2 regions of the Pseudoclavibacter sp. JSM 162008 genome follow, and region 1 is predicted to be linked to the other one. Evidence: predicted binding sites of a transcription regulator. Region 1 holds the regulator's gene; the other holds the start of a gene.
What was found. Region 1 encodes HspR, which represses chaperone genes until heat shock. Its sites were predicted from a motif close to AAGTTGAGTCNNNNNGACTCAACTT; they were not measured.

Region 1 (7,625 bases):
GCTGTCTCGGATGATCAGCACTTCCTGGGCGGGCACGTCGCGGACCTCGACGGGGTTCGTCGTCGGCGGTTCTAGCAGTGCGCGCAGGGAGGTGACTGCAGTCCGCGTCTCGTCGAGGCGCCGCTCGAGTCGCGCGAGGTGGCCGGTGAGCGCGGTGCGGCGCAACCTCACGTCCTTCGCCTCGAGCGCGCGTCTGACGTCATCGAGGGGCATGTCGAGCGCGCGGAGCTGGTGGATCATGCGCGCATCCTCGATCTGCGCCGGGTCGTACCGCCGGTAGCTCGTCACCGGGTCGACGGCGGCGGGCTCGAGCAGCCCCACCCGGTGGTAGAAGCGCAGCGCCTTCGCGCTGAGCCGGGTGGCCCTGCTGAAATCGCCGATGGTCATGGATGCGGGCACACGCACATCCTCGCTTCGACAACGGGGAGGAGTTCCGCGGGAGAACAGAGATCACACGCTGGCGCCGAGAGGTCTCGACGGCGTTCACGTTCACCGCGACCCTCCTGGACACCTCGTCGAATGGGCCACGCGTGTCGGTGACGGAGCGCCTCGAGGGGGACTTCCCCGGTGGCCGGGTCGACCTGACAAGCGTCTTCGATGTGGGTTCTGAGGAGCTGATCGAGCGGCTGGTGATCAGGGTCGCATAAACACAGAGACTTGAGTCGCTCCCACTCAACTCTCAGCCTGTTGGCTTGACGCATGGTCGGCGCCGAGTAAACTTGAGCGCATACGGCTCAGGTCTGCATGCATCTCGACGATCTTGATCGAGGCTGCAACTCGGGCCGACTCAGACTCACACAAGCAGCTCTACAAAAGGAGAACCACACATGTCACGTGCTGTTGGAATCGACCTCGGAACCACGAACTCCTGCGTCGCAGTCCTCGAGGGTGGCGAGCCGAAGGTCATCGCAAACGCCGAGGGCTTCCGCACCACCCCGTCCATCGTCGCCTTCACGAAGGACGGCGACGTGCTCGTCGGCGAGACCGCCAAGCGCCAGGCAGTCACCAACGTCGACCGCACCATCGGCTCCGTCAAGCGCCACATGGGAACCACCTGGACCCAGGGCATCGACGACAAGAAGTACACCGCGCAGGAGATCTCCGCGCGCATCCTCGGCAAGCTCAAGCGCGACGCCGAGCAGTACCTGGGCGACAAGGTGACCGACGCGGTCATCACCGTTCCCGCGTACTTCAACGACGCAGAGCGTCAGGCCACGAAGGAAGCCGGCGAGATCGCCGGCCTCAACGTGCTCCGCATCATCAACGAGCCCACGGCGGCCGCACTCGCGTACGGCCTCGACAAGGGTAAGGAGGACGAGCTCATCCTCGTCTTCGACCTCGGTGGCGGAACGTTCGACGTCTCGCTCCTCGAAGTGGGCAAGGACGACGACTTCTCCACGATCCAGGTGCGCTCCACCGCCGGCGACAACCGCCTCGGTGGCGACGACTGGGACGACCGTCTCGTCAAGTACCTCATCACGGAGTTCAAGTCGCAGACCGGCGTCGACGTCGCGAACGACAAGATCGCACTCCAGCGTCTGAAGGAAGCCGCTGAGCAGGCGAAGAAGGAGCTCTCCAGCTCCACGAGCGCCAGCATTCAGCTGCCCTACCTCTCCCTCACGGAGAACGGCCCCGCGAACCTCGACACGAGCATCACTCGCGCCAAGTTCGAGGACCTCACCAAGGACCTCCTCGAGCGCACCCGCAAGCCGTTCGAAGACGTCATCCGCGAAGCCGGCATCAACGTCGACCAGATTGACCACGTCGTCCTCGTCGGTGGCTCCACCCGCATGCCCGCAGTCGCAGAGCTCGTCAAGAAGCTCAGCGGCAAGGACGCCAACAAGGGTGTCAACCCCGACGAGGTCGTCGCAGTCGGCGCCGCTCTCCAGGCTGGCGTGCTGAAGGGCGAGCGCAAGGACGTCCTCCTCATCGACGTCACCCCGCTCTCCCTCGGCATCGAGACCAAGGGCGGCATCATGACCAAGCTCATCGAGCGCAACACGGCCATCCCCACCAAGCGCAGCGAGACCTTCACGACGGCCGACGACAACCAGCCGTCCGTGCAGATCCAGGTCTTCCAGGGCGAGCGCGAGTTCACCCGCGACAACAAGAACCTCGGCACGTTCGAGCTCACCGGCATCGCACCGGCCCCCCGTGGCATGCCGCAGATCGAGGTCACGTTCGACATCGACGCCAACGGCATCGTGCACGTCTCTGCAAAGGACAAGGGCACGGGCAAGGAGCAGTCGATGACGATCACCGGCGGCTCCAGCCTCGGCAAGGAAGACATCGAGCGCATGGTCCGCGAGGCGGAAGAGCACGCGGAAGAGGACAAGAAGCGTCGCGAGGGCGCCGAGCAGCGCAACATCGCCGAGACCACGGTCTACCAGGTCGAGAAGGTGCTCACCGAGAACGACGACAAGCTCCCCGCCGACGTCAAGAACGAGGTCCAGGGCGACGTCGACGCTCTCAAGACGGCCCTCGCAGGCGACGACGACGCGGCAGTGAAGTCGGCGCTCGACAAGCTCAACACCAGCCAGACGAAGCTCGGCGAGGCAATCTACGCCGCAGCCCAGGCTGAGCAGGCAGCGGAAGCCCCCACGGCTGACGCACCCGCCGGAGACCAGGCGGCCGACGATGACATCGTCGACGCCGAGGTCGTGGATGACGAGGACGACAAGGACAACAAGTAGTCATGGCTGAAGAGCGAAACGAGTCAGAAGCACGCGGTCCCGAGAGCTCGGGAGAAGCAAACGAGCCGATCATCAACGACAAGCGTCGGATCGACCCGGAGACTGGCGAAGTTCGCGACCTCGGCAAGGCTGCTGGTGCCGAGTCGGCGGAGTCCACCCCGGACGACACCGACCCGGCATCCGGCGAGGCTGCTGAAGCCGCGGCTGAAGGTCTGAGCGTTGAGGACCTCGAGAAGCTCCTCAGCGGCGAAGGCGCGGAAGACGCACCAACCGAGGGCACGCCTGGTGAGAGCGATCTCGCCCAGGAGCGCCTCCAGGACCTGCAGCGCGTCCAGGCGGAGTACGCCAACTACCGCCGTCGCACCGACCGTGAGAAGAGCGAGGCATACGACGCCACCAAGGCTGAAGTGCTCCGCTCCCTCCTCCCGGTGCTCGACGACTTCGACCGTGCCCAGAAGCACGGCGACCTCGTCGAGGACACGCCCATGGCCGTCATCGCCAACAAGCTCCGCACGGCAGTCGAGCGCCTCGGCCTCACCGCATACGGCGAGGCCGGCGAGGCCTTCGACCCGCAGCGCTACGAGGCGATCGCGCAGCTGCCGAACCCGAGCGTCACGACCGACACCATCGCCGATGTTGTCGAGCGCGGCTACACGGTCGGCGACCGCGTGGTCCGCGTCGCGAAGGCAGCGGTGTTCGTACCCGCTTCGTAAGCACCGCGATCGGCGCACCCGCACCGATCGAACACGGGAGGGGGCACCGCAGACGCGGGCCCCCTCTCGTGTTCATCCAGAAGACATGCTCATTCCTAGGAACAGAAGGACCATATGGCCAGTCAGGATTGGTTTGACAAGGACTTCTACGCGGTGCTCGGCGTATCGAAGGACGTAGACGAAAAAGACCTCAAGAAGCAGTACCGGAAGCTCGCGCGTCAGTACCACCCTGACTCGCACCCGGGAGACACCGCTGCTGAGGCGAAGTTCAAGGAGATCTCCGAGGCCTACTCGGTGATCTCCGACCCAGAGCACCGCGCAGAGTACGACCAGATGCGCGCGATGGGCTCCGGCGCCCGCTTCCAGCAGGGCCCAGGCGGCCCCGGAGGCGCGGGCTTCGAGGACGTGTTCGGCGGGATGTTCAACGGCGGCGGTGCGCGCCGAGGCGCGTCGAATGCGGACTTCGAGGACCTCCTCGGCTCCATGTTCGGCGGAGGTGGCGGCGGATTCGGCGCCGGCAGCTTCGGCGGCGGCGCAGGTCGCCCCGCCGGGTTCCAGACCGGACCGCAGAAGGGCCGCGACCAGAGCGCATCCACGACCCTCGGTTTCATGACCGCCATCAAGGGCGACACCGTGGAGCTGCAGGGGCAGGACGGACGCGTAGTGAAGGTGCGCGTTCCGGCCGGCGTCGAGGACGGGCAGAAGATCCGACTCCGCGGCAAGGGCGGCCAGAGCCCCAACGGCGGCGAAGCGGGAGACCTGATCCTCACGGTGACGGTGCGCCCGGACCCCGTCTTCACCCGCTCGGGCCTCAACCTTGAGGTCACCGTGCCCGTCTCCTTCGCGGAGGCAGTGCTCGGCGCGACCATCGAGGTACCCACGGTCGACGGCGGCACCGTGCGCGTGAAGGTCGCGCCCGGCACCCCGAACGGCAAGACGCTGCGCGTCAAAGGCCGCGGCATCGAGACGAAGAAGGGCAAGGGCGATCTGCTCGTGCACCTGGAGGTCGCGGTCCCGAACCATCTCTCAAGCGCGCAAGAGAAGGCCCTCGCTGACTTCGTCGCCGCATCCGGTGACGAGAGCCCGCGCGAGGATCTCCTCCGCCTCGCCCGCCAAGGCAGGTAGGGGCGCTCATGGCACTCCCTTCCGACCTCGACGAGGACGCCCCGATCTTCGCGATCGCCATGGCCGCCGAGCTCGCGAACATGCACCCGCAGACCCTGCGGCAATACGACCGGATGGGTCTGGTCACGCCGCAGCGTACGGCGGGCCGCGTGCGGCGCTATTCGCTGCGCGACGTGGCGCAGCTGCGGGAGATCGCGGTGCTCTCGAACGAGGGCGTGAGCTTGGAGGGCATCGCCCGCGTGCTCGAGTTGCAGCGCGAGGTGCTCGGGCTGCGCCGTCGCGTACGCGCGCTCGAGGCGGAGCTTGCCGACGAGCGACTCACGAGGCTTGGCGGTCGCGTCTTCGCGGCTGGCGAGCGCGGCGACGTCGTGCCGCTCGCGCACGGGCGCCGCATGGCCCGTCGCACGGAGGTCGTCGTGTGGCGGCCGGCCCGAGTCCACGAGGCGGAGTCTGACGTCGAGGCGGACCGCCCGCGCACGGTGCGCAGGCGCCGGCCCACCGCGAAGAAGCCCGCGAGCGACTAACGCGCGTCGAGGCTGCGGCTGCGGACTCTCTGCCGCCGCCGCCGCCGCTGCCGCTGCCGCCGCTGCTGACTCTGCGGTTGCTGCCGCTACCGCCGCCGAACTCCAGAAAGTTGTGGCCCGATGTCGTTCCCGTTCGCGGGAACGACACCGGGCCACAACTCTGTCCCCTGCGGGATGGGGCGTCCTCTGGGGGGGATGGGGCTGTGGCCTCAGGTGCAGGGCGGTGTCGGCGGCGTCATTGGCATCCCTGGCGGGTGTGCTTCGCGTGCATCCGAGGCGGCGCAGAGTTGTGGCGAGATGCCGTTGTGAAGTGGCGCAACAGCACAAAACCACAACTTCTGGGGCGGTCGCTGTGGTGGATGCGGGGCGGTCGCGGTGGTGGATGCGGGGCGGTTGCGGTCGCGGTGGTGGATGCGGGACGGCTGCGCTACCGGGGGCGGGCGCTCGCGGCTTCAGGCGCCCGCGGTCAGGCGTTGCGTGCCGAGCACGGAGAGCAGCTGCAGCTTGTCGTAGTTCTGGGTGCCTGGTGTCGCCGTGAGAACCAAGAGCGTCTGGCCCTGCATGGGGTCGACGAGGAACTGGCACTGCACGGTGATCATCCCGGTCTCGGGATGCTGCACCCGCTTCTCGAGTTCGTGCGTCGCGTTGATCTCGTGGTCGGCCCAGATCTCGGCGAACTCCGGGCTCTCGACGAGGAGCGCGTCCACGACCCGCTGCGCGCGCGAGCCCGGACCCTGTTGGGCCGCGAAGCTGCGCGCATCCGCGGCGAAGGCCCGGCCCAGCTTCTTGTGGTCGTCATCTGGGTAGACGTCGCGGGCGCCCGGGTCGGTGAACCAGCGGTAGACGACGCTGCGGGCGTTGCCGGTGAAGCGGGTCTCGTCGCCGAACAGCGCCCGCGCCGCTGGCGTCTGCACGAGCGTCTCGCCCATGGCCGTCATGACCTGGGCTGGGGTGTCGGCGAGCCGGTCGAGGATGCGCATGAGCCCCGGCGCGACGTGCTCGCCGCGGATCGTGCGCTTCGGCGGCTGGTGGCCGGCGAGGTGGAAGAGGTGGTCGCGCTCCGCCACGGTGAGTCGCAGACCGCGGGCGATCGCGGCGAGCATCTGCTCGGACGGCTGCGGGCCGCGGCTCTGCTCGAGTCGGCTGTAGTAGTCGACCGACATGTCGCTGAGCGCCGCGACCTCCTCGCGCCGCAGGCCCGCCGTCCGGCGGCGCGGCCCCTTCGTCAGGCCGACGTCGTCCGGCTGCAGCGCCTCGCGGCGACTGCGGAGGAAGTCGGCAAGCTGGGCTCTGTCCATGACGCGAGGCTAGCGGGCCGCGTGCTCGGCGACGAACTGCTCGGACAGCTCCCACAGGCGGCGCGCATCCGCTTCGCTCGTGACTCGCGAGTAGAGCTTCTGCTCGGCGGGGCGGCCGCCGATGTGGCCTGGGCCCTTCGGCCCGTAGAGGTGGCCGCCCTTCGCGTCTGGGCTCGTCGCGGCGAGGATCGCGGGGAGCGCGGCGCTCTGTGGGGTGCCGGCGACGCCGATGCGCGAGAGCACGCGGATGACCTTGACTTCGGTTGTGTCGCTCGTGCGGCCCATGCCCGGCTGTGCGGAGAGGAGGTTCGTGGGGGAGATGCCGGGGTGCGAGAGGTTGCTCGTGATGCCCCAGTCGTTCGCCTCGCTGAGGCGGTGCAGGTGCATCCCCAGCAGGCCGGTGGCGATCTTCGACGAGCTGTACGAGCCCATGTTGCTGTAGCTGCGTTCCCAGTTGAGGTCGTCCCAGTTCACGGCGCCCTGGTTCGCCGCGACGCTGATCTGCGTGGTGACGTGTGCCTTGCCCTCCTTGAGGAGCGGGAGGAGGCCGGTCGTGAGCGCGAAGTGGCCGAGGTGGTTGGTGCCGAACTGCAGCTCGAAGCCGTCGCTTGTCGCGCGGCGCTCTGGCGGCGTCATGACGCCGGCGTTGTTGATGAGGATGTTGATGGGGCGTCCCTCGGTGACCAGCTCCCCTGTGAGGGCGGCGACTGAGGCCAGCGACGACAGGTCTAGGTCGCGCAGCTCGAGCTTTGCGCTCGGGTTCGAGTTGCGGATGCGCTCGGCGGCCTTCTCGCCCTTCTCGCGGTTGCGCACGGGCATGATCACCTCGGCGCCAGCGCGGGCGAGGCGACTGGCGATGTGGAAGCCGATGCCGTCGCTCGCGCCCGTCACGAGCGCGAGCTTGCCGGTGAGGGACGGGACCTGGATGTCGATGTTCTTGGGCACGGGATTCTCCTGAGTTGTGCGGGCGAGCGCCAGATGGTGCCGCTGAAGTGAATGCGCAGCCTGGCCGGTGGAACCAGTGTGCCGCTCACATGTTCTTCGATTCAGGACTCACTCATCCAGGGATTCCCAGTCCCTGTCTCGTCGCGGTTCAGGCCGTCGAAGGTCTAACTGGAGTGCTGCTCCAGGTCGGTGAACGCGGCGATGGCGACGGTTTGGCGTGCCGCCGCTACGTGACGACGCGCGGAGAGCTCCGCGGTGAGCGGGTCGCGCGTGCGAATCGCCTCCAGGATGACGGCGTGCTCGTTGAGCGAGCTCGCGAGACGACCT
Region 2 (7,625 bases), on a different contig from region 1:
GGGTGAAGGTCCACGCTCCGGTGGGCTCGACCTTGAGCTCGGCTGCCGAGACGTTCTGCCCGTTCGCCGTGCCGCCCTGCTCTCGGGCGCCGATGGTCGCGTACTGCGCCCCCGCGGCTTCGAAGAGCACGTCGGCCGACACGGTGTAGTTCGCCCAGCGGGCGTCGCCGATCGTCGTCTTGGGGTCGCCGCTGTTCCAGGCGCCTCCGGCCATGCCTGGGCCCACCTGCTGCCTGAGCACGCGGCCGTGGGCGGCATCCGCCGTTGCGACCGACTCGAATGCGCCGTTGGTGTCGTTGGTATAGCGGGGCGTCACGCCCTGATCTTCTGGCTGCAGGGCTGGCGTCCCGCTCGGCTTCTCCTTCGCGCCGCGGCTGTCCAGGAATGACTCCCCGGAGTCGACGAGCGATCCGGTGGCCGGGTCGTAGCCGCTGATGTTGCCGGTGCTGGCGTAGTCGAAGTCGTCGGCGTAGAGGAACGTGTCGTCGGCGGCACCGTTCTGGGCGCCGGTCGAGTCCGTGTCCAGGACGTCACGGCCGCCGGCCGGGTCCGTGTATTCGGGGGACGTGGGCAGCGCGCTCGCGTAGCCGTCCTTGGCGGTCAGCGTGCCGTCGGCTGCTGCTGTCACCTGGTCGAGCGTCGTGAGGGTCATCGAGGACCAGGGCTTGACCTCGACGGTGTAGAGCCCGTCCCCGTTCGGCTCGATCTCCCCGACGGGTGCGAGGTAGTTGGCGTTGTACGCCTGCCCGGCATCCGCGGCGCGAGTCTCCCAGAGCTCGGCCGTGCGGTCTGCGCCGAGGGCCATGTCCTTCGCCGTGATGCGGTAGCTCTTCGTGAAGCTGCTGTCGTTGATGATGACGGTCGAGAAGTCGCTGGCATCTGGAGCCGCCAGGGTCGTGTAGGACGCGCCTCCGAGACGTGCGCCGTCCGGCGGGTTGCCCTTTCCGAGCTGGCTGTCGGAAGCCTGCGGGATGGCACGCCAGATGCCGGCGGTGTTGTCGTCGTTCTCCCAGCCGAGCTTCGCGAACTTGGTGAACTGCTCGATCATGGCGAGACCGCCGTCGTAGTACAGCCAACCGGACCACGGGTCGCGAGCGCTCACGAGCTCCTTGGACGAGTACTGGAACCCGTCGTAGAACGAGCCGATCGCGGGCTGGAAGATGTTGAGGGTGCGTCGCGACTCGTCGAACCCGGTCGTCACCCAGTTGCCCATCTCGAGAGCGCTGTTCGGCCCGCCGAATCCGGTGCCCGTTCCGCCCTGCTCGTCGCTGTTGGTGTTGTTCGGGCGGTCGGCCGAGTTGGAGAACGTGGACTGGCCCTCCGAGTTCCACACCTCCTTGTCGAGCTGCTCGGCCACCTTCTTGAGGTTGCCGGCGCTGTCGTCGGCGCTCGAGTAGTGGAAGCCCACGACGTCCACCGCGTCGCGCAGCGAGGAATCGGTGGGGGACATCATCTCGTTGCCGAAGGACACCGGCGGGGTGCCGACCGTGTCGGCGGCGACCGTCTCGATGGATCGGTAGAGGTCCTGCTCCTCATCCGAGTCGAAGCCGCTGTTCGGGTCTGCCGAGCTCGTACCCTCGTAGCCCTTCTCGTCGCCGCGGAGCCAGCCGGAGAAGTCCTTGTACAGCTGGATCTCGGGGGTCCTCGTCTCGTTGGCGTCCGGGTTGATCGAGTCGACCATGATCCCGTACTCGCGGTAGGCGGCGAGCACGGTGTTCTTGAACCAGATGTACTGGGCGGCGTGGTCGGTGGCCCAGGCCGGCCGGTTCCAGCGCAGGATGCTGACGTGCACGTCGCCGTGCGCGACGAGCTGCGCGTCGGCGGCGAGCTGGAAGCCCGGCTCGCGCTGCACGTTGGGGTACTCGTCACGCGTGCGCATCGTCGACGGGTTCGGTCCCGTGGAGGTGTTGCGGTCGTTGCCCATCTCGATCTTGATGGTATTCATGATCGGGCGGTCGCCCCCGAAGAGGGTCTCGATGAGCTCCCAGTACTTCTCCGGATGCTGCGACTTGTAGTCGAGGAGCAGCGCGCTCGTCGAGTTGGCGGTGAGGACGCCGAAGCCCTTGAAGGTGAGCCCGTTCACGTTCTCGGCGGCCGCCGCGACGTCTGCGGCGTCGATGGTGACCGAGACCGGGTCTGATCCTGCGGCCTGGGCAGGCGTCGGTGAGACGAGGACCGGGGCGATCATCGCCGCCGCCGTCGCCGCGATGAGGGACAGGCTCATCCGCCTCCTGCGAGCTCTCGGGGCGCTCGAGACTCGATCGAGCCGCTGGTCCTGAGGCATGTGCGCTCTCCGTTCTGTGCGCTGTCCGCGCTGCCTCGTCGACCGAGTGCGCGGCGGGCACGACTGTGTGCTTCCGAGCTGATCTTGGAGGGGGCCCGGGGAAAAGACCAGCAAAACGAACACGATCGTTCGTGCTCGACGCGAAGCGAACACCTCTGTACGCTCGGATCCGTGGAAGACATGCCGCAGTTCGGTCTGACGAGGCGAGAACGCATCCTCGGCGAGCTCCGGCGCGCGGGCTCCGTACGAGTGGCTGCGCTCGCGCGGCAGCTCGAGGTGTCCGAGCTCACGATTCGGCGTGACATCACGAACCTCTCCGACCGAGGTCTCCTCACCAGGGTTCACGGCGGCGCGACCCTGCGGAGTCGCCTCGACACGTCGGTGCCAACGGTCGCAGCACAGGCCACCCCGATCCGCTTCCGGGTCGGCATGGTCACCCCCTCGCTCAGCTACTACTGGCCGCAGGTCATCGTCGGGGCGCGGGCGGCGGCCACCGACCTCGGCGTGCAGCTGGTGCTCCGCGGCGCCAGCTACTCCGTCGATGATCAGCGTCGACAGATCTCGTCCCTCGTCGAATCCGGAGGCCTGCACGGGATCATCGCGGCGCCGGAGACCAGCGGCCCCGACGGTTGGGCGCTCCTGCACTGGCTGGAGTCTCTCCCGGTGCCCGTCGTGCTGGCGGAACGCCATGCCGCGTCTGTCGGCTCGCTCACGAGTCTCGAATGGGTCACCACGGACCACGTCTTCGGCGGTTCCCTCGCGGCCGAGCACCTTGCGGCGCTCGGACACCGCAGGGTCGGCATCCTGACGTCGGCGGGCTCCCCGACCTCAGCGCAGCTGCGGCAGGGGTGGACCGGCGCCGTCAAGGAGCTCGGCCTTGAGACGGCCGTCGACGTCGACGCGAATCTCGACGCCATGGACGGGCAGGCGAGGGAGGAGCTCATCGCCCGACTGCTCGACGACTGTCGCCGGGCCTCGGTGAGCGCCCTGCTCATCCACTCGGATCCTCAGGCGGTCCTCCTGCAGCAGTACGCCCGCGACCATGGCTGGTCGATTCCGCAAGACCTCGCGATCATCGCCTACGACGATGAGGTGGCGCAGAATGCCGAGCCGCCCATTACGGCGCTGCGTCCCCCGAAGCAGCACATCGGGCGCCTGGCTGTCGAGACGATGGTGTCTCGCCTCGACGAGGGGCCGAGCCGCCCGGTCCAGCGCACACGGGTCCTCCCCGTGCTGCACGCGCGCAGGTCGACCGCCGTCCCCTCCTGACCGTCAGCGGCCCATCCCCATCGCCCGCTCGTGGTCGATGAGCGCCTGCCGCACGGCGATGTCGGCGGCGTGCCCCGCGAGCTTCCCGCTCGCCCGCACGATGCGGTGGACGGGCACGAAGAGGCCGACGAGGCAGGCCCCGCAGGCGCTCGCGGCAGCCCTGGCGGCGCGGGGATGCCCCGCGATCGCGGCCACGTCGCCGTAGCTGGCGAGGGTGCCTGGCTCGACGAGCCTCGCCGCCCGCCACATGGCGCGGCGCAGCTCGGTGCCGTCCTGGTGGATGTCGATGGTCTCGAGCAGCGCGGGGTCGCCGTCGTCGTAGGCGCGGACGGCGGCGAGCGCCGGGTCGGTGTCGCCGAGCGCCTGCACGTCGAGGAGCTCCGACTGGCGGCCGAACACCGAGTAGGCGAGCGAGCTGGGGTTGCCGAAGCCGGCCGCGCGCACCGTGTCCGAGTCGCCCGCCTTCACGACGGAGAACTGCTCGCCCAGCAGCTCGACGCTGCCGACGCGGAGCGAAAAGGAGGGGGCGGTTCTCTCGTCGTGAGTATCGGCCATGGCAAGAACTCTGCCACGTTCGGAGAAGTCCTGATCAGGCGCGGAAGAGGGCGGCATGCGCGACGCTGGGAGTTGACTGAGGGAGGCCGCCGATGGTGGCACTGACGCGCTCCAGGCTCTAAACTTGAGTCATCACGGCTCAACTCTTGTTTGTCTGAGTCGAAAGCACACGTTCAACAAGGAGCCCCATGGCAAACATGCAAGGCGCTCAGGCACCAGACGAAGAGGCCAAGAGCGCACTCGAACAATACGGAATCAACCTCACCGACATCGCCCGCTCGGGCAAGCTCGACCCGGTCATCGGTCGTGACTCCGAGATCCGCCGCGTCAGCCAGGTGCTGACCCGCCGCACGAAGAACAACCCCGTGCTGATCGGCGAGCCCGGCGTCGGGAAGACCTCGGTCGTCGAAGGCCTCGCCCAGCGCATCGTCGCCGGCGACGTCGCCGAGTCGCTCAAGGACAAGGAGCTCGTGAGTCTCGACATGTCGGCGCTCATCGCGGGGGCCAAGTACCGCGGCGACTTCGAAGAGCGGCTCAAGGCGGTGCTCAAGGAGATCACCGAGTCCGACGGCCGCATCATCACCTTCATCGACGAGCTGCACACCCTCATGGGCGCTGGCGGCGGCGAGTCGAGCATCTCGGCCGCCAACATGCTCAAGCCCATGCTCGCCCGCGGCGAGCTGCGCCTCATCGGCGCGACGACGCTCGACGAGTACCGCCAGTTCATCGAGTCGGATGCGGCGCTCGAGCGACGCTTCCAGCAGGTGTTCGTGGGCGAGCCCAGCGTCGAAGACTCGATCGCCATCCTCCGCGGCCTGAAGGAGCGGTACGAGGCGCACCACAAGGTCTCGATCGCCGACCAGGCGCTCGTCGCCGCCGCCGCCCTCTCGAATCGCTACATCACCGGCCGCAAGCTGCCGGACAAGGCGATCGACCTGATCGACGAGGCTGCGTCCCGCCTCCGCATGGAGATCGACTCCTCGCCGGTCGAGGTCGACACGCTCCAGCGGCAGGTCGACCGGCTTCGCCTCGAGGAGCTGGCGCTCAAGAAGGAGCACGACGACGCGTCCAAGCAGCGTCTCGCCGCGCTCCGTGCCGACCTCGACGCCAAGAATGCGCGCCTGGGGGAGCTGAAGGAGCGCTGGAACGTCGAGCGCGCATCCCTCAACCGCATCGGCGAGCTGCGCGAGCAGCTCGACAACATCCGCATGCGCGCCGACCGTGCGCAGCGCGAGGGCAACCTCGAGCTCGCCTCTCGTCTCCTCTACGGTGAGCTGCCTGGCATTCAGAAGCAGCTGCATGAGGCCGAGGCCACGGAAGATGGCGGGCCCAAGCTCGTCAACGACCACGTCACGGCCGAGGACATCGCCGGGGTCGTGGCCGCGTGGACGGGCATCCCCGTCGGGCGGCTGCTGCAGGGGGAGATGGAGAAGCTCCTCCACCTGGAGGGTGAGCTCGGCAAGCGACTCGTCGGCCAGGAGAAGGCCGCCGCGACGGTGGCGGATGCGATCCGCCGCACTCGCGCGGGCATCGCAGACCCCGACCGTCCCACCGGCTCGTTCCTGTTCCTCGGCCCGACCGGTGTCGGCAAGACGGAGCTGGCGCGTGCGCTCGCCGAGCTCCTCTTCGACGACGAGAAGGCCATGATCCGCATCGACATGTCGGAGTACGGCGAGAAGCACTCCGTCGCTCGACTCGTCGGCGCCCCTCCCGGGTACGTCGGCTACGAGCAGGGCGGGCAGCTCACGGAGGCCGTGCGGCGCAGGCCGTACTCGGTGGTGCTGTTCGACGAGGTCGAGAAGGCGCATCCGGAGGTCTTCGACATCCTCCTGCAGGTGCTCGACGACGGGCGGCTCACCGACGGGCAGGGCCGCACGGTCGACTTCCGCAACGTCATCCTCATCCTCACCTCCAACCTGGGCTCGCAGTTCCTGATCGACCCGCTCCTCTCCCAGGAGGAGCGCGAGGACCGCGTCATGGCGGCTGTCCGGCAGTCGTTCAAGCCGGAGTTCGTGAACCGCCTCGACGACATCGTCGTGTTCAGTGCGCTCTCGCAGGACGAGCTGGCGCAGATCGTGGCGCTCTACATCGACCGCCTACAGCGCAGGCTTGGTGAGCGGAGGCTCACGATCAAAGTCGACGACGATGCGCGGGCCTGGCTCGCCGAGCGCGGCTACGACCCCATCTACGGGGCCCGGCCGCTGCGGCGCCTCATGCAGCGCGAGATCGACGACCGTCTCGCGCGGGCGCTCCTCGCGGGAACCGTGCGCGACGGCGACACCGTCTCGGTGGTCGTGGCGAGCGACGGCGACTCGCTCAACGTGCAGTCGACGACGCCGCATTCGGCCGCCGTGGAGTAGGCGGCTGGCGGCGGGGGAGCGTGGTGCCGGAGATCTCTGGTGGGTAACTCGGGCGCGTCGCGCGCGCCATGCATCCACTACCCCGCTTATCTTGAGCGGCATGGAGCACCTGCGCTGGATACTGCCTCTCATCGCCGCACCCGTCGTGGCTGTGCTCGGCATCGTCGGCGTCATCGCGCTGTCGCTGCGGAGGCTGACCTCCGTGCCGGTCGCCAGCGACGACGTCATGGTGCTCTTCGGCCGGGACGCGTACCAGTTCTTCCTCGGCACGCTGGTGCCGCTGGTGCTGCTGGTCTCCATCGTCGGGCTCATCGCCTACGCCGTCTACGCCGTCGGGACGACGTTCGGGTGGATCGCGCTCCGTGAGACCCCGCTCTTCAAGGCGTGGATGCTGCCGCTGCTGTTCTCACCGGCCATCGCGGTCGTCGCGTTCTTCGTCGTCGCGTTCATGCCGTTCGTCGCGGGTCCGAGCGAGGCGCTCGTGCCGGTCGTCGGCGCGCTCGTCGCGTTCATGGTGTGCCTCGCCGTCGCGGGCGCGCTGTGGTTCCGTGCCACGCTCGGCGCCCGGGCGGGCAAGCGCGCCATCGCCGAGGCGACCGCGACCGGCGAGGTCGGCGTCACCGCCTGAACGCAGCGTCACCGCCTGAACGCAGAGAGCGGCCTTGTGGTCGTCAGGACTCAGTTCTGACGACCACAAGGCCGCTCTGTGCTGGCCCCGACAGGGGCGTCGCGACTAGTTGAGCGCGGGCGTGTCCTCCGGGATGACGCCCGTGCGGTACAGGTCGGTGGCGAGGTCGCGAAGCGCGCGCAGTGCGACGCGCTGCGTGAGCGGGCCGTAGGAGACGCGGGCGACGCCGAGCTCCTGGAACTCTGCCGCCGTCAGCGCGCCTGGGAGTCCGATGACGGACAGCTTGCCGACGCCGAGGCCCTCGACGAGCGGCTCGACCGTCTCACGGTTGACGGCGCCCGGGACGAAGACGAGGGATGCGCCAGCGTCGAGGAACGCGCGACCGCGGGCGATCGCGTCGTCGATGCTCTCGGAGATGGGGCGCTCGCCGCCGCGCACGATGGCGTCGGTGCGCGCGTTCAGCTGGAAGTTGACGCCCTCGCCCTCGGCTGCGCGGATGATGGCGGCGACGCGGGCGACCGACTCGTCG

Region 2: the regulator HspR is predicted to act here: its motif matches at 4,230-4,254, upstream of ABVF28_RS15460 (ATP-dependent Clp protease ATP-binding subunit).

What each region holds. Positions count from the first base shown of each region.
Region 1 is NZ_JBEWYX010000006.1:132,809-140,433, forward strand. It holds gene ABVF28_RS07075 (MerR family transcriptional regulator) at 1-399, opposite strand, end outside; gene ABVF28_RS07080 (hypothetical protein) at 390-647, shown strand; gene dnaK (molecular chaperone DnaK) at 828-2,693, shown strand; gene ABVF28_RS07090 (nucleotide exchange factor GrpE) at 2,696-3,406, shown strand; gene ABVF28_RS07095 (DnaJ C-terminal domain-containing protein) at 3,521-4,531, shown strand; gene ABVF28_RS07100 (heat shock protein transcriptional repressor HspR) at 4,540-5,055, shown strand; gene ABVF28_RS07105 (helix-turn-helix transcriptional regulator) at 5,508-6,353, opposite strand; gene ABVF28_RS07110 (SDR family oxidoreductase) at 6,363-7,298, opposite strand; gene ABVF28_RS07115 (GntR family transcriptional regulator) at 7,463-7,625, opposite strand, start outside.
Region 2 is NZ_JBEWYX010000022.1:30,901-38,525, reverse strand. It holds gene ABVF28_RS15475 (fibronectin type III domain-containing protein) at 1-2,224, opposite strand, end outside; gene ABVF28_RS15470 (substrate-binding domain-containing protein) at 2,465-3,553, shown strand; gene ABVF28_RS15465 (methylated-DNA--[protein]-cysteine S-methyltransferase) at 3,557-4,108, opposite strand; gene ABVF28_RS15460 (ATP-dependent Clp protease ATP-binding subunit) at 4,297-6,468, shown strand; gene ABVF28_RS15455 (hypothetical protein) at 6,569-7,096, shown strand; gene ABVF28_RS15450 (isocitrate lyase/phosphoenolpyruvate mutase family protein) at 7,202-7,625, opposite strand, start outside.